DNA from 3 places in the Blautia sp. OM07-19 genome. Region 1 is predicted to be linked to each of the others. Evidence: a T-box and tRNA genes for the amino acid it is inferred to sense, from the RefSeq annotation. Region 1 holds a T-box; the other regions hold tRNA genes.
What was found. A T-box is a leader RNA that pairs with one kind of tRNA and senses whether it is charged. The one in region 1 lies ahead of proS (proline--tRNA ligase), so its partner is inferred to be a tRNA-Pro.

Region 2: it encodes a tRNA-Pro, which carries the amino acid that the T-box ahead of proS (proline--tRNA ligase) is inferred to sense. The anticodon was not compared.
Region 3: it encodes a tRNA-Pro, which carries the amino acid that the T-box ahead of proS (proline--tRNA ligase) is inferred to sense. The anticodon was not compared.

What each region holds. Positions count from the first base shown of each region.
Region 1 is NZ_QULA01000001.1:467,620-475,470, forward strand. It holds gene DXC01_RS02070 (hypothetical protein) at 1-227, shown strand, start outside; gene DXC01_RS02075 (DUF2298 domain-containing protein) at 217-2,466, shown strand; gene DXC01_RS02080 (L-threonylcarbamoyladenylate synthase) at 2,626-3,690, shown strand; gene rpiB (ribose 5-phosphate isomerase B) at 3,687-4,148, shown strand; gene DXC01_RS02090 (deoxycytidylate deaminase) at 4,265-4,753, shown strand; gene DXC01_RS02095 (LTA synthase family protein) at 4,767-6,674, shown strand; T-box leader at 6,755-6,973, shown strand; gene proS (proline--tRNA ligase) at 7,050-7,851, shown strand, end outside.
Region 2 is NZ_QULA01000014.1:16,640-24,490, reverse strand. It holds gene pduB (microcompartment protein PduB) at 1-565, opposite strand, end outside; gene DXC01_RS10920 (iron dependent repressor, metal binding and dimerization domain protein) at 777-1,346, shown strand; gene DXC01_RS10915 (hypothetical protein) at 1,388-2,203, shown strand; gene DXC01_RS10910 (PD-(D/E)XK nuclease family transposase) at 2,905-3,732, shown strand; gene DXC01_RS20635 (amino acid ABC transporter ATP-binding/permease protein) at 4,102-5,415, shown strand; tRNA gene DXC01_RS10895 (tRNA-Pro) at 5,744-5,817, shown strand; gene DXC01_RS20890 (hypothetical protein) at 5,941-6,069, shown strand; gene DXC01_RS10885 (MATE family efflux transporter) at 6,128-7,477, shown strand; gene DXC01_RS10880 (helix-turn-helix domain-containing protein) at 7,617-7,851, opposite strand, start outside.
Region 3 is NZ_QULA01000002.1:174,165-182,015, forward strand. It holds gene DXC01_RS03430 (hypothetical protein) at 1-519, opposite strand, end outside; gene DXC01_RS03435 (hypothetical protein) at 539-1,474, opposite strand; tRNA gene DXC01_RS03440 (tRNA-Pro) at 1,602-1,675, shown strand; gene DXC01_RS03445 (isopeptide-forming domain-containing fimbrial protein) at 1,748-4,417, opposite strand; gene DXC01_RS03450 (hypothetical protein) at 4,414-5,634, opposite strand; gene DXC01_RS03455 (SipW-dependent-type signal peptide-containing protein) at 5,649-6,200, opposite strand; gene DXC01_RS03460 (TasA family protein) at 6,232-6,885, opposite strand; gene DXC01_RS03465 (signal peptidase I) at 6,882-7,370, opposite strand; gene ilvC (ketol-acid reductoisomerase) at 7,675-7,851, opposite strand, start outside.

The DNA of each region.
Region 1 (7,851 bases):
CAGCGGGTTATGACACATACAGACGCGCGGACATCGCAAAAACAATTTACAATTCAACTGATGAAAATACTGTGAAAAAACTTGTAAAGCAGGAGAAAATCACCTATATTTTATTCGAAGATGGAATGACGTTTGAAGAAACGGAATGCAGAGAAGATACGATTGCAGAGGCATTTCGTCTTGTATACCAGTCAGAGGATGGGAGAATAAGAATTTATGAAACCTGAAATGATTAAAAAAACAATAATAAGAGTCATACCGGCAGCCTTTCTTGTGGCGCTGTCTGCGTTCCTTCTCAAAGGAGATGTGTGGACATTCTGGACCTGGTATCTGCTTGCAGGAGTACTGGGGATTGTGGGAATGGCGGTTACAGGACGGCTGTTCCGGGGATTTGCGGATAAGGGATGGATGTTTTCAAAGGTTGTTTCCATCACGATCACAGGATTCCTGACATGGTTTCTGGTATCCATCAGAATACTGAAATTCACGACTGTTACCTGTGTGGGAATTACGGCGGCATTTGGCGTTGTCTGCATTTTTCTGTATGAAAGACAGCGGAGACAGGGATATGACTGCCTGCCGATCGAAAATCTGGATCTTGTTTATGCAGAGGAGATTCTGTTTTTTGCCGTATTTCTTCTGTGGACCTATCTGGCAGGATTTCATCCGGCAGCACACGGGACAGAGAAATTTATGGACTATGGTTTCATGGAAGCCATGATGCGAAGCAAGACACTTCCGGCAACCGATCTCTGGTATTCCCAGGGCAAGATCAACTATTATTATGGCGGTCAGTATTTCGCCGTATTTCTGACGAAGCTTTCCGGAACGAAAGTAGAACTCACATACAATCTGATGCGTACTTTTGTGGCAGCGTTTGCTTTTGTACTTCCGTTTTCGCTGGTACACCAGATGACTCTGGACATGCAGGGCAGAGTTTCAGGATGGAAGAAGAATCTTCCGTCCATCACAGGCTTCCTTGCAGGTCTGGCAGTTTCCATTGCAGGAAATATGCATTATGTTGTCTATGCACAGATTATTCCGCTGATCCAGAAATTAAAGGGCGAGGAAGTGAGCAGCTACTGGTTTCCGGATGCGACACGCTATATTGGATTTAATCCGGATGTGCCGGATAAGACGATCCATGAATTTCCGTGCTATTCATTTGTATTAGGAGATCTCCATGCACATGTGGTAAATATTATGTTTGTCCTGCTTCTTCTGGGACTTCTGTATGCATGGATGAAGAAAGTACGGAATACGACACCGTCTGTGGAAAAACAGGGCCGGAAGAAATTCTGGATGAAGCAGCTTCTGATGCCGCAGATCCTTGCAGCGGCAATGCTCCTTGGAATGTTCCACTGGACAAACTACTGGGATTTCGTTATCTATTATGTTGTGACCGGCGGAACGGTTCTGTTTATGAATATTATCTGCCTTAAGGGTGATATCAGGCGGATCGCTGCAGTGACAGCAGCACAGGCAGTCGAGATCTTTGCCATTGCGACAGTGATCATCCTGCCGTTTACTTTACAGTTTACAACAATGGTGCAGGGCGTGAGACTGGCACAGAATCACTCCCTTCCACACCAGCTTCTGATCCTGTGGGGACTTCCGACAGTTATGACGCTTGTATTTGTAATTTCGCTGATCGTGGAGAAACTCAAAGGACTGGAGCATAAATCTCTGTACCGGCTGATGAAAGCAGTCCGCACGCCGGACCTGTTTGCGGTAATTATGGGACTGTGTGCGATCGGACTTGTGGCGATCCCGGAACTGGTTTATGTCCGTGATATTTATGAGAACGGAAATGCCCGTGCGAACACCATGTTCAAGCTGACTTATCAGGCGTATATCATGTTTGGAATGACGATGGCATACGTGATTTTCCGCCTGCTGATCGTGAATCGCAAAAAGATTCTCAAAGCGATCGCAGCGATCGGGCTGGTTCTTCTTCTGTGGACCTGCGGATATTTTGGAAGAAGCGTAAATTCCTGGTTTGGACAGGTTTTGGATCCATCCCAGTATAAAGGACTGAATGCGACGGCTTTCCTGGAGACAGATTATGTTGAGGATGTCGGTGCGATCAAATGGCTCAAAGAAAACATCGAAGGTTCTCCGGTAGTGCTGGAGGCAAACGGCGACAGCTATTCTGAATACGAACGAGTTTCCGCTATGACCGGTCTTCCGACAGTCATGGGATGGTATGTACATGAATGGCTGTGGCGAAATGACGTAGCTGACCTGAATGAGAAATCCGGCGAAATCGAGACTATCTACACTTCGACAGACACTGCGAGAATTCAGGAGCTGATTGAGAAATATGATATTTCCTATATCTTTGTAGGCTCCTGTGAGAGAGAAAAATATGGCGAGAACCTTAATAATGCAGGGCTGGAAAGCCTTGGTGAGATCGTATATCAGGATCCGGATTATGAGACCTATATTGTGAAGATTGAGAAATAACCCTATAAATCAGATGATTATGCGTCAAAATCGCCTGTTGTACATTTCACAGAAATCTACTATAATAGAGCACATGAGAAAATCATGGAAAAATCTACATCCTTCAGTAAAACTGAACGGAGTGGACAGTAACGAAACAGAATGAGAGGACATACAGAAATGAAAGCGGAAGTTGTGGCAATGGATGCAGAGCATCTGGATATGGAAGCCATACAAAAAGCAGGAAAGATATTAAAGGAGGGCGGTCTTGTCGCTTTTCCTACGGAAACAGTTTACGGACTTGGCGGCAACGCCCTGGATCCGAAAGCATCCATGAAGATTTATGCGGCGAAGGGCAGACCTTCCGATAATCCGCTGATCGTGCATATCGCAGACATCGACGATCTGGCAAAAATCACGACAGAGATTCCTAAGGGCGCACGTATCCTTGCAGAGAAATACTGGCCGGGACCGCTGACCATGATCCTGCCAAAAGCAGATATTGTGCCGAAGGAGACTACGGGAGGGCTTGATAGTGTGGCAGTACGTTTCCCGAGCGACCGTATTGCACAGGAACTGATTAAAGCTGCCGGTGGTTTTGTGGCAGCACCGAGCGCGAATACTTCAGGCAGACCGAGTCCTACGATGGCAGAGCATGTCGAGGAGGACCTGGGTGATGCGATTGAGATGATTATTGACGGGGGACAGGTCGGTATCGGTCTGGAATCTACGATCGTTGATTTCACCGAGGATGTACCGGTAGTCTTAAGACCTGGCTATATTTCGCTTGAGATGCTTAAGGATACACTGGGGGATGTCCGTATGGACAGAGGTCTTCTGATCACTGACAGCAGTGTACATCCGAAAGCACCCGGAATGAAGTATCGGCATTATGCACCGAAGGCAGATCTGTCCATTGTAGAAGGACCGCAGGATGAGGTGATCGCCTGCATCAACCGTCTGACCCGTGAAGCGGCATCAACCGGGCTGAAGACAGGAATTATCGCGACAGACGAGACGAAAGATCAGTACGCAGACGGACTGGTTTTAAGCATAGGCAGCAGAGAAGAAGAAGAGACGATTGCACACCATCTTTATGGGGTACTGAGAGATTTTGATGAGGCGCAGGTCAATGTGATCTATTCAGAAGCTTTCTATACACCAAGGATGGGTCAGGCAATCATGAACCGGCTTCTCAAGGCGGCCGGACACAAAATTATCAAGACACAGGAGGAAGAGAAATGATAGCATTAGGATGTGACCATGGCGGTTACGAACTGAAACAGGAGATCATCAAATATCTGGAGGAGCATAATCTGGAATATACAGATTTCGGATGTGACAGTCTGGAATCTACAGATTATCCAATCTATGCAAAGCGAGTGGCAATCGCTGTCCAGAGTGGTGACTGTGATAAGGGAATCCTTATCTGTGGAACCGGAATCGGTATTTCCATCACAGCAAATAAATTCAAGGGAATCCGTGCAGCACTGTGTTCTGACTGCTTCAGTGCAGAGGCAACAAGACTTCACAATAATGCAAACATCCTTGCAATGGGTGGAAGAGTTGTAGGCCCGGGACTTGCGGTCAAGATCGTAGATACTTTCCTGAACACTCCGTTTTCTGAGGAGGAACGTCATATCCGCAGGATCAAACAGATGGAAGAAGATACAGATATCGTGGATGTGAATCCAGAAGTATAAATCGCGATCATAAAATATACAAAAAATTACTGCCGGCTTTCTGGAATATCAGGAAGCCGGTAAAATTTGGCTATTGTCAGCAATAACAAAATTTGCGGGGGAGGTTTTTACAGAAGATGTATAATCAAAAAAGAAAAGGCTATATTTCCTGGGATGAATATTTTATGGGTGTGGCAATGCTTTCAGGCATGCGGTCGAAGGATCCAAATTCTCAGGTGGGGGCCTGCATCGTAAGTGAGGATAACAAGATTCTTTCAATGGGTTATAATGGATTTCCGAAGGGCTGTTCTGATGATGAGTTTCCGTGGGCAAGGGAAGGTGAACCACTGGATACGAAGTATCTGTATGTTACGCACAGCGAATTGAATGCGATTCTGAATTACAGAGGCGGAAGCCTGGAAGGGGCGAAACTTTACGTTTCCCTGTTCCCGTGTAATGAATGTGCCAAGGCAATCATTCAGTCCGGTATCAAGACGATCGTTTATGACTGTGACAAATACGAGAATACACCATCTGTGATCGCGTCCAAGCGAATGCTGGATGCGGCAGGAGTACGTTACTATAAATACAAACGGACAGGCAGAGAGATCAATCTGACTGTCTGAACAGGAGAAAATTTTGAAAGAAGAAAAAGAGAGCATACAGGCTAAGTCCGGAAGCAGAACTTCCCTGCCCGGATATATTATAAGTGTTTTACTGCTGGTGGCATCACCGGTAGTTATGTTTTGTGCTGTGCAGATGATCACCTGGCTGAGCGGTCAGAAACAACTGGGACATATAATGTTCAGAAATGTTGTAAAATCACTGACAGAAATTCCGGTAGATTATGTCATAAAAAATATGTGGATCTATATAGCAGTGCTTTTTGTACTGATCCTCATCTTTCGGAAGATTCGATGGGCAGTACTGGTATATGGAGTACTGCTGACTGTAATTACACTGGTAAATTATTATGTCGTTATGTTCCGTGGGCAGGCATTTATGCTGCTGGACGTTCTGGGAATGGGAACAGCAGCGGATGTAATGGGAAATTACAGTTTCACGGTACCGCGGCATCTCAAAATAATACTGTTTTTTGAGGCGGCATTCCTTATCTTCCAGTTTGTATTCCAGAAACTGGAACTTGGAAAAAAGAGCAGGAAAAATCTGATCTGCCGTATGGGAAGTCTGGTAATACTTTTTATTGTAGCAGTGCAGGCACTTCCACTTCTCAAGAATGCACAGGGAGTTAATCTCTGGAATGTTAACAAAGACTATACTCAGAAAGGGTATTTATACACACTTTTACTTGAGGCGCGGTACATCAGTGTTGAAAAGCCAGATGGTTATTCACAGCAGAAAGTAGATGAAATCCTGGCAGAAAATGAGAAAGAAACTTCCGAAGAGAAGAAAACAGCTGCAGGAAACCAGACTGTTCCGCAGAATATTATCATGATCATGAATGAAAGTCTTGCGGATTTTGAAAGTACAGGTGACCTTCAGACGGATACAGAAATTCTGCCATTTATTCACAGCCTGAATAAGAATGTGACGTATGGTAAGCTGCATGTACCGACATTTGGAGGTGGAACAGCGAGATCCGAATATGAGGCTCTGACAGGAAACAGCATTCAGTTTTTCCCGGCAGCCTGCCAGCCATATGAACTTTATGTCAGGGATCCGGAGTATGGTCTGGCAGATATCCTGGGGTCACAGGACTATGAACCTGTAGCAATGCATCCGAACAATGCATCCAACTGGAATCGCTCTAAGGTGTATGTGAGAATGGGATTTGATGAATTCCTGAGTATAGAGAACTGGGGCGATGAATTTTGTGACAGAGTCCGTAAACATTATTACAGTGATGCGACTGTCTATGACAAAATAATTAAGATGTATGAGGATAAAGAAGAGGATCAGAAGCTTTTTACATTCTGTGTGACGATGCAGAACCATGGCGGTTATGATGAAACTACAAATGGAGAAGACTATGAACCGGATGTCAAATTAAATTATGATGAAGAATATCCGTATGCAGAAACTTATCTGTCACTTGCAAGACAGTCGGATCTCGCGTTTAAGGATCTTCTCACATATTTTGAAAAAGTTGACGAACCAACAATGATCGTCATGTTCGGAGATCACTGGCCGCAGCTTGAGGATGGCTTTTTTGAACAGCTCCTTGGCAAAAAGAAAAGCAGTCTGGAAACTATAGAATCTCAGATAACTTACACTACACCATATATCATATGGACAAATTACCCGTCTGAGACAAAAGAAGAGGATATCAGCTGCAATTACCTCGGATCCAGCATGCTCGAAAAAGCGGGTGTTCAGCTTACGGAATATGAACAGTTCCTTGCTAATCTGAAAGAGGAACTTCCGATCATCGGAGTGGGTGCAGTGTGTGATAAAGACGGAAACTGGTATACTATGGACGATCTTCCGGAGAAATACCAGACCCTTTTGAACGAATATCAGATTCTGCAGTATAATAACCAGTTTGAGAAAAAACAGATCAGAGAGAGTGCTTTTACAGTTGAGTGAGGTAAAATCACTCTTGACATCACCAGATATTTCGAATAGAATAAATATCAAATATGCAGAAGTTTTCTGGCATAAATAAGATAACGGCGATGAAGAGAATAGTACATGAGGAGCAATCTCAGAGAGGAATCCATATGGTGTGAGGATTCTGTGCGCGAATCGTGGAACCGGCCTCGGAGCTCTGTACAAGTGAAGTGCAGCGTAGATCCAGCGTTAAGGGAGCTTGAGAGAGCAATTTTTTTCTGGCATACAGGAGTTGCTAATTAGGGTGGTACCGCCGAAGTCCTTCGGTCCCTTTACCGGGATCAGAGGACTTTTTTTATACACAGAAGCCTCTGATCTGATATAAAATCATTTACAGAAAAGGAGAAAATCATGGCAAAGAAATTAGTAGAAGCTATCACTTCCATGGAAGAAGATTTCGCACAGTGGTATACTGACGTTGTAAAAAAAGCAGAGCTGTGCGGTTACACAAGCGTAAAAGGATGCATGGCGATCAAACCGGCAGGTTATGCGATCTGGGAAAACATCCAGCACGAACTTGACCGTAGATTCAAAGAGACAGGTGTACAGAACGTATACATGCCGATGTTCATTCCGGAATCTCTTCTTCAGAAAGAGAAAGACCACGTAGAGGGTTTTGCACCGGAAGTAGCATGGGTAACACACGGTGGACTGAACGAACTTCAGGAGCGTCTCTGTGTACGTCCGACTTCTGAGACTCTGTTCTGTGATTTCTATCAGAAAGATATCCAGTCTCACAGAGATCTGCCGAAGGTATACAACCAGTGGTGCTCTGTAGTCCGCTGGGAGAAGACAACACGTCCGTTCCTTCGCTCCAGAGAGTTCTTATGGCAGGAAGGTCATACTGCACACGCAACAGCAGAGGAAGCAGAGGAGAGAACGATCCAGATGCTGAACCTGTACGCTGATTTCTGCGAAGAAGTTCTGGCTATCCCGGTCATCAAAGGTCAGAAGACAGACAAAGAAAAATTCGCAGGTGCAGTAGCTACCTACACAATTGAGTCCCTGATGCATGACGGTAAAGCACTTCAGTCCGGTACAAGCCACAACTTCGGTGACGGATTCGCCAGAGCATTCGGCATTCAGTACACAGACAAGGACAATACACTGAAATACGTACACCAGACATCCTGGGGTATGACAACACGTATGA
Region 2 (7,851 bases), on a different contig from region 1:
TGCTCGGGGTCATGTAGCAGGCGATGTTGACGGCGGAAGCTTTCATTGCGGTGTCAGCCATGACGAGACCGATCGCAGCAGGGGATCCTGCCATGAAGCCGAAAGCCTGTCCCGGTACAGCGTGGAAAGCTTTTTGCAGGGCTGCGCCTGCGCTGGCGGAAAATGTAAATTCAAGATGTCCGGAGTCGCTGATGTACAGCTCTCCGGCATTTTTTTTCGTGAGTTCAAGTGCGAGTTCGATCGCGTGGCGTACATCGGAAACATCGTTACCGCCGATCACGATGTAGTTGCCGTGGCCGCCCCAGCCCTTGGTGTCTCTTGGAAATTCGATGGAGAGGACTTCGGTGTTGGTGGCTTTGACTGCGTCGTCTATTGCGGTGATTTGACCGGCGGCTCCGGTCCGGGAGCTGAAGAGACCGAGGGTGTGGTATTTGGTGCTGATGTTCATGGTGGATAGTAAGGTGTCATCTATGCCGGAGATGACGAGGCCGATGGTGTCGAGGACGGTGGTGCCGACGAATTCGGTGCGGGTGCAGTGGGTGCTGATGTTGTGTATATCTATCATAGTGGGTTCTCCTTTCGCCCGCCGCTGGCGGGCGAGTTTTGTGTGTTAGTTATAATATACGATATATTATTGAGTCTGACAAGGGCTTTGAAAAGCCTTGCGAGGGGAGGGCACTCATAGTTGCGAAGGTCGTTCTCCCCTCGCGCTCCCCTCCTGACCACGCGGAGGGCTGTTTCGCTGGGCGCGAAAAGCGCTGGGGCTATTGACGGGGGTGGAGTGTGGGTATCGGCATGAGACTTTTGCTCAGTTTCTGCAGTTTGTCGGTGTGGGAAGTGAAACCGCCAGGGAGGATGCCTGCCGTATGGAGCATATCGTCAGCGAGGAGACAGTCCGGCAGGTTTGCAATTTTGTGAATTATGGAGAGACTTTTGAGAGAGTTTTGCGGTATACGGATCTGAGTTATCGGTATGCACCTGGAGACTATGTTTTTTTGATGGGGATTTATTATATGGAAAAAACGTATCCCCGCAGGTTCGCGCGGGAATTTCATGATTTTTCCCAGAATATCAGGCTTCATGTCGAGGAAGAAAAAAGCTGGTTTGAGCTTGAGATCGATCCGGAGCCGGACAGTAATCTGGGCTGTCTCTGGTACAAAGATCAGCAAAAATGGATCCGTGCGGAACTGCATAAAGGGAAACCTGTCATTCCTTCTGATGTTTTTGAATTTTCAATTCAGAGACAGGACCCTGTTATCGAGGGAAATGCCCTGATCGCGTTTGCGAATGAGGACGAGGAACCGGTGGACTGGAACAGCAGGGAACTGGATGTTCATATATGGTAAGACTGGCTCGTTTTTTTACTGGAAAGGAATATACATAAACTATGAAAGATCTACTCCATCCTTCACTGCTTCAGATTAACTATCTGATGACTCTGGAAAAAATTGAAAAAAAGCGTGGCTGTGTGGGGACTGTTGCTGATATCTGTGGTGTGAGCCACGGTCCGGTAAGTCGTTTTTTTAAGGAATGTGTAAATTATGGGTATCTGACGGAACAGTATACTTTTACTGAGGCTGGCATCCGTGCACTCAGGATGTACGAGCGCATTCTGCAGTCCACGCAGTCTTATCTGACCCGTCTGGGAGTGAGCGAAGGATCCCGGCAGGAATCGCTTCGCCAGCTGATAGAAAATGTCGATTATGAACTTCTTCTGTCTATCACCAGAAGTGATACACAGGTAAAAAAAGATACTACGATCTCGCAGGAATCTTTTACGCCGAATTTCCTGGAAAAAGTCCTTGAAAGGGGCAATTATGAGGTGGGGATAGCGCTTCATCAGGTGAACCGTACCGGCGGCCCGCGTCTTTCCATGGCACATCAGGGGTTTGAGCATATTGCGGTGATCCGTAATAATAGCCGGGGAAGCTGGCTCGAACTTACGATCTGTCCGGTACATGGCATTTCCCGGATCGATGGCAAGGATATGACGGGGTGGCTTTCGTCCCTTAAGTATGAGAATCATGGGCAGCTGTGCGAAGTTGATCTTCGCGCGAATAAGGTGAGAATCCCGCTGAGCGCGTGTCGGTTTACGCGGAGCAGTCATGGGAATATTAAGGGAATGATCATGATCACGGTGACTTGTACTGCGGGGAAGGCGCATATGCCGGAGAGCACGGCGTTGCTAACCTTCTGGATGTGAGGGGAGAGTGCTTGTTTGGAGGTGGTGAGTTGGCTGAGAGTTATTTATTAAGATTTTTTTGTTGGCTTGAATCTACTTGATTGTGGTTTGGGCCATTTTTTTATGGGAATTTTGTGGATTCGGATACCAATAGAAATCAGATCTATACAAACCATCCCCAGTCCCAACCAACAATCTGCGTGTCCACAGGACACCCTACCCCATACAAAACCCAAGACTCAAGGAGCCACAGCGCAACCCAGAATCCCATTCATACGAAAATCTCCCGACCTGAAACACCAGGAGAATTTTTCAAAGGGCACCCCACACGACAAAATTTCCGTCCAACACCCAGCCCGGGGGTTGTCAGGGGACGGGCGACGTCCCTTGACGGTCTTCTTACGCCACCCAGGCGAAAAATCCCCCGGACAAAAGGCAAAAAATAAAAAAAGTAGAAACAAATATTTACCTAACTTTATAAAAAGTTTCGTTGACCAGAAATATAATTCTTGTTAAAATTAAGAACATAAAGTACTATAAACAAGGAGTTGATACAGAAAAAACTTCATCTGCACAGAGGTCAAAAATTTTCTGAAACAAAAACCCAAAATTAAAAATACATTCCGATAATACTCTAAAAAAATACATTTCAAGCTGATAAAAAATTACATAAAACACACTGCAAAATTATTTTATCATTACGAATGGAGGACGTTATCGAAATGGGAACCACTGGTATAGCTCCAGATAATGAACTGGAACAGCGCTACATAAGATACAAAGACGTAATAAAAGAACTTACGATCATGAATGATATCTTCATGCGAAATGTACTGAAGAAACGCGAATGTGCAGAATATATTCTGCGTATCATAATGGAAATGAAGGACCTGCAGGTTGTGGATCACATTGTCCAGAAGGATTACAAGAATCTACAGGGCAGATCAGCAATTCTTGACTGCGTGGCAAAGGACGATAAAGATAAGAGATATAATGTAGAAATCCAGCAGGAATCAGAAGGCGCATCGCCGAAAAGAGCACGCTATCACAGCGGCCTGCTGGATATGAACACATTAAATCCGGGTCAGGATTATGAGGAGCTGCCGGAGAGTTACGTGATCTTTATCACACGAGATGACGTACCAGGAAAAGGTCTGCCGATTTATCATGCAGATCGGGTCATCGAAGAAACGGGAGATATGTTTGGAGATGGCGCACATATCATATATGTAAACTCCTCAATTCAGAACGAGGACACAGACCTGGGACGATTAATGCATGATCTGCATTGCAAGAACGCAGATGAAATGTATAGTGAAATCTTGTCAAAACGAGTATCAGAATTAAAAGAGACAGAAGGAGAGACGGGTAGTATGTGCGAAGCATTAGAAGAATTGATGAAAGAAATGCGTCAGGAGTGCGAAATAAACGAACGCAGAAAAACGGCAAAAGCTCTTTTTCAGAGGGGAATGTCAATAAAAGAAATCGCCGAAGTCATCAGCGAAAAAGAAGCCACCGTAGAGAGTTGGTTGGAGGCTGCCGGGCGGTGAGGAAGAAAATGTAGAAAGCTGGCTGGAGGCTGTCGGGCAGTAATGAAGAGAGCGTAGAAAGTCAGCAGCAGGTTGCCAGGTGGTAATATAAGTTGACTTTAACTAACCACATGCGTTAGCTTCATAGAAGATGAGTTAGCGTAAAGTAACCATCCCGGCACCCACCCAGGCCGATGATACCGAAATAGCAAGGTTGCATCGATTTATGTACTTATTCTATTTCTCGATGCCTATTATGCCCGATATGTAAAGTTTGCGTCATCGATTTATACGCTTGCGTGGCGTGCTGCATTATGTGGAACAGTACTGCAATCATTTTATTGCGTTTAAACTGCTGGCGATCACCCGGCAGCAGGGGTGTTTGCACTGGTGGCATATCTGGTTGTGGGCGTTGTGATCCCGCTCTGGAACGGCAGAAGAGGCGGCGGCAGCGGTATGAAATTCCGTACGGAATTTGGCAAACTGAACAGTTTTGTGCTGGATTCTCTGCGTGGTCTGGACGAGACGATCCAGTACCAGCAGGGCGCGAAACGTGCGGATGAGATGCAGAAGAGGTCTGACGGACTGGCGGGGATGCAGAAGAAGTTGAGCGAGATGGAAGGAAGCCAGAGATCAGTGACGAATCTGGTGATCCTGATCGCGTCTTTCGGAATGCTGTTTTTGACGCTGAATCTGTATGGACAGGGCAGTATCGGATATGACGGAGTGCTGACCTGCACGATCGCCATGATGGGCTCCTTCGGCCCGGTTGTGGCACTGTCAAGCCTTTCCAATAACCTCAACCAGACGCTTGCAAGCGGGGAGAGAGTGCTGTCGATCCTTGAGGAGAAACCGCAGGTAGAGGAAGTTGAGGGCGAGTGGATGCCTGGTGCACAGGCGTGCAGGAATGTGACTGCTGATGTGCAGAGTGGTGCAGGGCAGAGGAAGTCTGCTTTGGTAGTGGATGGTTTAAAACGGGATGCTGCCAGTGCATCTGATGGAGTGGGAGTGTCTGCAAAGCAGGATGTTGGTAATGGTGCTGCAGGATGGACATTTTCTGGCGCAGATGCGGAGCATGTGACGTTTGCATATGATAATGAAGTGATTCTGGACAATTACTCACTGGATATTCCGGCAGGAAAGATCCTGGGGATCCACGGGGCGAGCGGTTCTGGTAAATCCACACTTCTCAAGCTGTTGATGCGTTTCTGGGATGTGAATTCCGGCGCGCTCCACGTAGACGGCGAAGACGTGCGAAAGATTCCTACAAAGCATCTCCGCGATATGGAAAGCTACGTGACACAGGAGACCCACCTGTTCCATGATTCCATAGCCAACAACATCGCAATCGGCAAGCCGGGCGCGACGCGCGAGGAGATCATGGAAGCCGCCTGCAAAGCGTCCATCCACGACTTCATCATGCACCTTCCCAAAGGCTACGACACAGAAGTAGGCGAACTCGGAGACACCCTCTCCGGTGGCGAAAAACAGCGAATTGGCATCGCCCGCGCTTTCCTTCATGACAGTCCATTCCTTCTCATGGACGAACCGACCTCAAACCTCGATTCCCTGAACGAAGGCATCATCCTCAAATCCCTCAGAGAATCCGCAGAAGAGAAGACGGTGGTTCTTGTACCACACAGGAAATCCACTATGAATGTGGCAGATGTGGTATTTGAGATGAAAGATTTCGCCCCAATATAACGCTATCTCCGGCGCTCCTACCGCCGAAGAAATAATATCCCCGCCCCGCGGAGCCTCACCCCGCGGGCGGGGATATATTATTAGAGGAAGTAACGGGCAAAATGCCTCATTTTATAGGAGATCTTGACGACTGCCGCGATAATTTGCGAAACTCTCAAAGCATGTTTCTTGTAGTTCGAATAATACAAACAAAACACACGATACAATCACTTATATCCCAACAGAAAATTTTTTTAAATTTTTTCAAAAAACCTGTTGACAATTCCGATACCCTATAATATAATATGTCTTGCGTTGAACGACATAACAAATTTAAACAACGAAATAACGAAGTGTGGCTCAGTTTGGTAGAGCGCTGCGTTCGGGACGCAGAGGTCGCAGGTTCAAATCCTGTCACTTCGACTAACGATGAAGGAATTCCTTATTTTAAGGAGTTCCTTTTTACGTTGTCATAGAAAAACAAGAAATTCTCTCTCAAATCTTTATGTCGAAATTTGCGATGACAACAATATTCCGATCTTTGCGATGACAGCCAATACCTTTGCAAGCGACCGCAAAAACTGCCGCGATGCGGGAATGAACGGATATATCCCGAAACCTGTCAGCATCAAGGAGATTACGGATACTTTGAACGGAAGTACACATCAGTTATAATTTTACAGAAATCATGAGGGACGAGCGATCGTCCCTTTTGTGAAGAAAAGAGGAAAAAATGGTTACAGATCTGACAAAGGAACATCCGGATAAAACGTTATGGCGTTTTTGGCTTCCGATGATGTTCAGTGTGGCTTTTCAACAGATATACAATATTGCGGACAGTATGATCGCGGGAAGATTTGCGGGAGAGGATGCGCTGGCTGCGGTTGGGGCGTCTTACCCGATCACTGTTATTTTTATGGCATTTGCTGTGGGAATGAACCTTGGGGCATCTGTGATCGTATCAAGACTGTTTGGAGCGGGTGACCGCAAGGGTGTGAAGCGTGCTGTCACGACGGCTTTTGCCTCATCACTGAGCCTTGCTGTGATTCTGACAGTGTATGGATATTTTTTCTGCCGCAATATGATGGAATGGATCCACACGCCACAGAATATCATGCAGGACGGTGTGCTATATCTTAAGATTTATGTGTTTGGACTGATCTTTCTGATGCTGTACAATGTCTGTACGGGGATTTTTACTGCACTTGGTGATTCCAGGACGCCGCTGTGGTTTCTGCTTGGATCATCGGCAGGAAATATTGTCCTGGATCTTCTGTTTGTGGCGAAACTTCACTGGGGCGTAGCCGGTGTTGCATGGGCGACATTTATTGCACAGGGGATTTCGGCGGTGCTGGCGCTTGTTACATTGCTGGTGAGACTGCAGAAGTTTGCAGGAACGGAAAGAGTGCCGCTGTTTGACAGGAAACTTTTTGTACAGATCCTTGCAATTGCGGTGCCGAGTATTCTGCAGCAGAGTGTTTTGAGCGTGGGTAACCTTTTTGTCCAGGATATCGTAAACAGATATGGGTCAGCAGTCGTTGCAGGATATTCCGGGGCGATCAAACTGAATACATTTGCGATCAATATTTTTATGACGCTTGGTTCCTGCCTTTCGAGTTATACGGCACAGAACATTGGCGCAGGAAAACAGGAGAGGATTCCGATGGGATTTCGGACAGGGCTGAAACTTTCGGAGCTGACAGCACTTCCGTTTGTAGTCCTTTATTTCGGACTCAGCCAGCAGATGATGGGACTTTTTCTGAATGCAGAAAGCTCAGCGGCGATCCATGCGGGTGTGATGTTTCTTCGGATCGTCTCGCCGTGGTATTTCATGATCGTGGTGAAACTTATGACAGATGGGATCATCCGTGGTTCCGGGGCAATGATCTACTTTGTCATCGCGACGATTCCGGACCTGATTCTTCGAATCGGATTTGCACTGATGCTTTCGCCCAGATTTGGAAGTACGGGAATCTGGATGGCGTGGCCGTTCGGGTGGATCGCAGCAACTGTATTGACGATTATTTTCTATCGGAAAGTAAAAAATGGATATGGAATGAGAAATGCCGCTGGTCAGAAATGACTGGCGGTGTTTTTTTGTTTGTGTATTGAGAAATTGTCGGTAGTGTTTCCGGGGATTCTATGGTGGGTCTGAGTGGGAAAATAAAAAGTACGAAATGGACTACATGAAAAGAAAACTTATGAGAAAGTGAAAAAACGGATCATATGAGATTTTTGAAAAATTCCCCGACATCGCAGTGCAAAATCTGTGAGAGTGCGAGCAGTTCACTGACTTTGATGTTCATACGGTTTGTTTCCAGCTTTGCGTAAGTGCTTTTGGAGATCGGGATTCCCATGAGATTCAGACGGGCGATCACCTGATCCTGTGTGAGCTTGTTCTGATAACGCATCTGCTGAATATTCCCGCCGATGTCCAGGTCCGGTCGTATTTTCTGC
Region 3 (7,851 bases), on a different contig from region 1:
ACAACTGTTTTTGGAAATTTTGTATTTTTTGTATTTTCCGAGAAGTTTCTTGATTGTTGTTGCATTTTTGTTTGTTCTGGAAGCAGCTCTCAACTGTGCTGTTTTTGTTTTGTTGTAAGTCCCGTTTGCGTTGAAGTAATATACATATGGCATTCCATATGCAGAGGTACTTCCCACACGTACTCCCTTAACTCTGTGTCCCAGATAATCAAAGCCATAATACTGACCCTTGATCTTTTTGACAATTACACTGTATTTTCCCATCATTTCTTTGTCGGCCTGATAGGCTGCACCATTTGCTCCAAAGTAATAGGTATAGCTGACCTTGCCGCTCTTGATCTTACGCCAAGCATTACACAGTTTCTTGCCATTCTCATAAGCGTAATATCTGCCGCCTGATTTCTTCAGGGTTGTTTTTGCAGCAGCCTGCACAGTAACTGGCTGAGAAACTGAAACAACCGGTGTCAGCATGAGCAGCAGGAAAAGTGCTACTGCCAAGATTTTTCTGGTTTTTTTCATGTTGATTCTCCTTTTTTATTTAAAATTTTATTTTATACTGTGCTACATAAGACGGGCGTGAAGCCGCATCAAATAAAGCTCCATACATGTTATCATAATAGCGTCCATTTATCATCACAAAGCTGTGTCCCTCTGCCAGAGTGATCACATACGGCTGATATCCCAGTTCCTTTGCAACTGCTGCGACTGCACTTGCCATTCCATAACAGTTTCCTGTCAGACCGTTTTCAAACATCTGAACTGCGTATTTGTATACCCATCTGCGGCTTCTGAATTCAGCAGGGGTAGGATCCATGCTTCCTACAAATCTATTATAACCTATAATATAATTAAAGCATGCCCGCAGTTTCTGACGATTGGTCATACCTGCTGTTGTATGATTTGCAATAAATCTCCTTGCTGCCATCTTACAGCGTGCCTGCATGGTATCCACCGCATATCCGTTCTTGCCAAGCCTGAGACCGCTTATAGTCCTGTTGACTATGCATCTGCCACTTTTGTAAGCATAATAGACTCTGCCGTTTACTTCCTGCCATCCGCCAACGCCTTTACCATATTTGTTGACGATAAACCAGTATGTGTTTATCTTTACGACTTTCGTGCTTCCAGGTGTCACTTTGTGAGAGTTCATATCAAATACATAATATATCCCTCTTACATTGCATGCCCCACCTCTGGCTGCTACGCCATTTTCACGAAACCAGTAATATTTACCTTTGATGATCTTCCATGTATTCCGGACAGGTTTATTATTGACATAATAGCGATAACCACCCTTTTCCCAGATAAGTCCCTTCTTGACTTTCGAAGTACTTCCCTTACCAGTGGATGCTGAAGTCTTCGCGCTGCTATTCACTGCCGCATGAACATCCCCTGCTCCACATGAAAGGATCAATGCAAAAAAGAATACCACCAGCATCGTTCTGCCAGCCCAACTACTTCTTTCCAATTTCATTCCCTCCTCTCCTTTCCAGTTTTTTTACATTATAATATATTCTTTGGACAATTTCAATCAATTGACCATCAAAATAAAAAAAGCAGTTGCAAAAGTATTTTCTGCTTGCTATAATACTACATATTCTCGGGGTATGGCGTAGCTTGGTAGCGCGCACGGCTGGGGGCCGTGAGGTCATGGGTTCAAATCCCATTTCCCCGATGTTCTTATTCAACAGGAAAGGCTTCTGGACGTTATGGTCGTTCGGAAGCCTTTTTGTTTTATTTTATTCTTTTATGCGACTGGTATGATATTTCTCACGACATCTGTATGACTGTAGCCGTCATAACGTGTTTTCAGATTGGTAAAGGTAACTGCTGCTGTCTCATTTATACTGTCCAGAACTGCTGTTCCTTCTCTGCCTGTAATCTGTACATTGGGAGTATTTGCTGTGATGCCCTGAAATTTATAACGCAGCGTTTCTTTTTCACTGATCGTGTAACTTCCAAATGGAACTTTGGCTATTGTGCAGCTCAAAACGGCATAGCCTCCCTGTTTTTCGTAATTTTCCTGTCTGAACTCTACATAATTTTCGTAACTGTGCGCTTTTCCTTTCCGATCTGTTCCATTTACCACAAACCGGAAAACCGGATTTCCATGCGCCCAGATAATATCATTCTCCAGGATCTTTTTTGTTATCGTTATCTCACCATATGGCGGACGTATTCCTTCATTTGACACTTCCAGCGCAAAGTCCTGGTTTTCGTCCAGAATAGAGATATCTTCTTTCCAGTTCCCAAGGTATCCTTCTGGCGCCTGTGTCTCGACCAGTCTGAATTTTCCTTTGTTCTGGTCTGTATATTGCAGTTTTTTCGTATATAATTTCGTTTTCTCCGTATACGCAAACTGCTCTCCCGTAATGGCATAACTCTTTTTCTGTTCATCCCATGCATATGCCTGAAATACTGCTCCTGTCAGGTCTTTCGTGCTGTCTGCCGCATCTGTTTTGCGGATGCTGCAGTTCCTTTCAATAATCCCACGTACCCATGACATATTTGTTTCCTGGGTGTCTGCCATCTGTGAGGAATCAAGACGTCGTTTTGCCTGGTTTGAAATATGATAATAAATACCGTCTTTATAATGCCCATGAGCGGCAATCACACTGTCTGCTTTGGCTTTTACATGGATCCTGAAATAATAGGTTACATTATTGCAGGCCGCATCAGTCTTCAGGAAGCTGTTCGCAGCCGCAAACTTCACTGTATTCTTCGTAGCAGTGATCGTGAACTGCTGCGTGACATCATTCCCCTGAGCAGTTTCGACAGAAGCACTTTTGTACTCCAGGCAGGAATCCAGCTGATCCGTGACCTCAAATTTTTTGTAATCTCCCGGAAGAACTGTCTGTGAGATCATATAATCAAATTCCTTGGTCTTTGGGATAGTATAAGGTTTTTCCGCTGCTGTATCCGATTCCGATTCACGTCGTTTCATGCTGCTATAAGACGAATCAACAGCTCCGACTTTCTTCTCAGGTTCCGAATTCGGCTCATAGGTTCCAACTGTCTGTGCCCCTGACATAAAAAACGCTGAATACGGAGTTTTTCCTGTCAGTCCACCCGCACCTGCAAGCCAGTTTACTGTAAAGGACTTATTAAAATCTACATGACACCAGCCTTTTACATCGTTGTTATCTGTTGATGTTCCTTCTGGAGCACATACTTCTGTGTATACCGTTCCATTACTTGTAGTTCCGGTCGTCGCCTGTAGATGCTCGTACCCGCTTCGGATATACATGGCATCTACGCCCCATCCGTCATAAACACGAAATCCCTGACCTCCGTCAAGGTCCATCATCGTCACATGCCCTTTAGGAGAAATCTGATCTCCGGTTTCATGATCGAAGAACTCAAACTTAAAGCGCACAATTCCTACAGAAAGTGTTGAAAAGGCAATCCTGTCATTATAAAACAGAATACATGGAGAAATCACAGTATTGTCAACACCCATATGTGTATAGCTTACCGTACCCCATTCCGGCACTGTAATTTTCAGGTCTACAATTTTGCCCTTATATTCCCCTACATTTGTATACTTTGCAGAAATTTTTCCCTTCTGTGCAGCATTCTGAATACTGCATGCCGAAAAGGTATTCTTGTAATTTGTTGCACCATTCTGGGACCAACCGAACTGCGCATCCAGTTTAGCCGGAAGGCTTGCAGAAGCCCCCTGCACCTCCGTAAGTTTCGTCTTACCTTTTCGAAAAGCATATGCAAAGGCATACTCTGGTCTCATCTTATAATTTGCTGCCACAGCCTTGACTGCTGTAGACCTGGCAGAAGTACTTACTGCTTCCGCTTCTTCTCCGTCATTGAAAATCTCTGCTTCTTCATTTTCTTCCCCGGGAATTTTCTCAAACTCTGCATTCAGAATCACAGAACTTTCCGGCATAACAAACTCATATCTCTGATCTTCTCCCAGAGTTACCGAAACAGCTTCTCCTTCACTTTCTGCTGTTACTTCTGTGCACTCATATCCTTCAAATGGATGGATATAGAAACCCACTGCTTCTCCTGCCACAAAAAGATGTTCTCGTTCCTGCATCTGCAAAAGTTCATCGGCACTCAGCTTTTCCTGTTCCTCTTTAAGCTGCAGAAGATCCGTTTCAAATACAATCGTTCCCTGTTCTGCTCTGACTGTCACATCGAAAGAATCCGGTTCCATATTTTCTTCAAAATCTGTCTCGGATATCTCAGCAGAATCTCCGTCCGCATCTTCTGAAAAATCTTCGTCATCAGCTTTCTCTGTTTCGTCTCCGGGCATAAATATATCTTCATCTCCATCTGCATCCTGAAACTCATCCTGTATTTCTTCCTGAAACACAGAATCTGAGGCAGCAGAGATTCCCGTAACAGCAGAAACAGCAAATAATGCAGCAAAAATTCCTGATATTATTCTTTTTTTCATACTCCTCTGCCTCCTTTCCATGCTTTGATTACAAGAACCATGCCACCAGAAGCAAGAAGAAGGATCAACAGAAGTTCTGTTGCTGACGAGTCACCTGTTTTGACATGGTCTGCCTGTTTGCTTCCGTTATCTCTGGTCACTGCCGGCCGGGCAGTACTTTCCCCGCTTTCGGATCCTCCTGTTGAATCGGAAGATGATGTCTTTTCTTCTTCATTAACAGTAAAGATCCATGTGACATCTGTTTTTTTCTGTGCCATACGGTTATCCCACTCTGCCGGAATCTCCAGCCGAAACTTCATACTTCCTTTCTGTCCGGCTTCCAGAATTCCCAGCGTTTTGTTTCTGGCAAGACCCGTGGAATCCAAAGTCCCGCTGTACAAAATCTTATTTCCCATTGCCACGGTAAGTTTTACATCCTTAAGCATCGCAATCTGCTCACTGTTTCTACCTTCCGTGCTGGTTCGGAACAAAATTTCCGCCGCACTGTCTGTAGTATTGGACACTGTGATCGTATCTGTAAGCACATCTCCCGGCATCGCAGTTCCGAGATTTGTAAAAAAATCTCCCGGCACAGACAGGAGTTTATGCGCCTTTCCGTTAAATTCCACTGACAGCTTCGTCTGCGGCTTTTTGCAGGTCATTGCTCCGTCTTCTTCATGGATACACTGCCGAATCAGCTGATTTCCCCATGGCGACATGGCACTGAAATCCGGTGTGAAATTCGCTGCCTGGATTGCTTCTGCCTGAATGGTCAGCCCCAGTTTCTGAAGCTCATGCTCCTTTTTCCAGGATGCCGGAATATGTACACTCTGGAACAGATCGACCGTCTCTTTTCTCTTCAGGATACTGGTGTAATAATAGTACTCTCCGCGTTTGATCCATTTAGAAGAAAAACCGGAAAGTTTCGTATCGTCCAGACCTTCCAGTTCTTTCCGGTCATTTGTATACAAGATTCTGGCGCGCACCCAGCACGGAAGAGCACGGTTTGTGATCCTTGGGATCTTGGATACCACTGCCCCGGGAAGGACATCTCCTTTATTGTTGTAAAGAACTTCTTTTGTTCCCTTCTTTTCAAATTCTTCCACACTGATCTTGATATCCCCCACAGAGATATGGTTCACAACCTGCAAAGTGTCCGAAAAATATCCATACACGCCTGATATCCCCAGGATGCTCAAAGAAAGAATTCCTGCCGCTATCTTTGTTCTTTTCCTCATAGTTCTTCCATCCTTTAAGTCCGATAAAATTCCCAGGCACTTCTGTAATCCTCAAATCCGGCAGCCTGCACAGACTCCTCATAAACCTGTACTTCAAATGCATCGATCTGATCCAGATATGTCTTTTCAAGTTTCGAAGAATCTACGGAGATTCCTGAAAAGAGAGGCGTTGTCTTCTCTCCTTCCCGGAGGACTTTTTTGTAATAATAAAATCCGTCATCTGCTTCCACCCAGTTTGTCCGATCTATCTGCTTCAATGTCACTGCCCTGCCTATATCAGAGTTGGAATACCCCAGTGATACCCTTACATAACAGTCGACCGAAGCCTCTTCGCCCTGCACATTTCCATTTGCGACCCATACTGTTTTTGGAAGTTCAGAATCTTCATCTCCGGGCAGAGGTGATGGTGTGGGAAATTCTTCTACGATATTTGTCGTGTTCTTCCCCATGCCAACCACGTTTACTACCTGATCATAAGAAGTCAGATATGCATTCGTACCACCGATTCCAAGGATGAAGCCCAGTGTCGCCGCACATGCGACAGCCAGTTTCTTCCTGTTTTTCATGTCTTACTACCTGCTTTCTTTCTGCACTTTCTTACGGAGTAACCTGACCTTCCTGTCCTTTATTCTGATTTACATATTTCTCATACGCTGTTCTTGCCTGGTCAACAACACTTGCAGAATCTCCTCCGGTATACGATGTCTGAATTGCATAGGCTCTGATCGGAATGCTCAGATTTTTCTCATCGATCTGCCCCTCAATGATATTGAGGAATTTTACAGAATCAAACAAAGTGTTTGTTGTCTGCTCCGGCTTCAACACTTCATTATATGCATAGACATAGACCTGATTATCTCCTGTTTTTTTGGAGCTTAATTTTGTCCAGTTTGTCGGCGTCTGGAAAGAAAACAGTTCCTGTTCTCTTTTGCCTAATCGTGTTCCATCTTCTGATGCTGCCTCTACTTCTGCCATCGGAATGGATACTTCCAGATAGACGAATGCATCATTTACTCCTGTATTTTTGATCTGTGGATCTTTTTTTACGTCTTTTCCCGGCTCAATTTTTGTCTGTTCTTCCGGTTTAAATCCAGGCTCGTCCAGATCAATAGATACTTTGCCGACGGTAAACTGGTTATCTGCTTTATCAAAATCTGTCAGATAAGCAGATACACCACCGATAGATGCCAGACATAAAACTCCTGCTACAAATCCTGCTTTTTTGAGGTTTCTTTTTTTGTTTGTTTTCATATTTTTGCCCGCGCTTTCTTTCGCGCTCTCCTTTCTGTCAGTTCATTCTGAACTATAAAAATCAATTCCTGCGAAATCATCAGCATACATATGGCCCAAATTGTCTTTCGTCTCATAAAAGCTGCCATATATCCAAGAAACGGTATTGTAAACACTACCGTTCCGAGCACCTGCCCTGCACTTACCGGTGCCAGGTCTTCCCCGTCATTTGCATCGCCCTTTGTGATCAGCATACTGCCTTCTCTGCGTATAACACGATGTGTCACAAAACTGTCATTCAGGCTGTATGTGATGATATCTCCGATCTGAGGGTCTTTCCGGCTGGTATCTGTAAATACAAGTCCTCCCGTCCTGATCTTTGGTTCCATGGAACCGGACAGAACCATATCTACAGAAATTCCGGCCCGGGGAAGTATCAGCAACAGCAGACCTGCAAGTCCAAGCACCGCGAAAAAAAGCCGTCCTGCTTTTTCTGCTGTTTTCATAAATCCTGCCTTTCTTTTTATGTAGGATATTTTATTGATCTTACGGCGGAGGCCTGCCCCGCAAAAGTCCCGTCATAGAGTACGCCCCTTTGCAGTTAAAATTAAAAAATAATAAAAATGGAATTCTAAAGATCCTCTTCAGAAGAAGAGTCCGTGGCAGAGATGTCTGCCGTTGTTTCAGATGGTCTTATCATACGCTGTGAGCCAAAGAAAGTCAACCAGATTCGTTCCCCCTGTTTCGACAGCCAAAAGTCAGAAAACATCAAAAAAAGACGCACCCTGACGGGTGCGCCTTAAAATTTCCTTAGTTATTGATGAGTTTATCCTCGCCGTTCCAGCTGTACAGTTTACGGATCTCCTCGCCGACTTTTTCTGACGGATGCTCGGAAGCCAGTTTTCTCATTGCTTTGAAATGAACCTGTTTTCCAGCGTCAGACATATCAAGCAGGAATTCTTTTGCGAATGTACCATCCTGAATGTC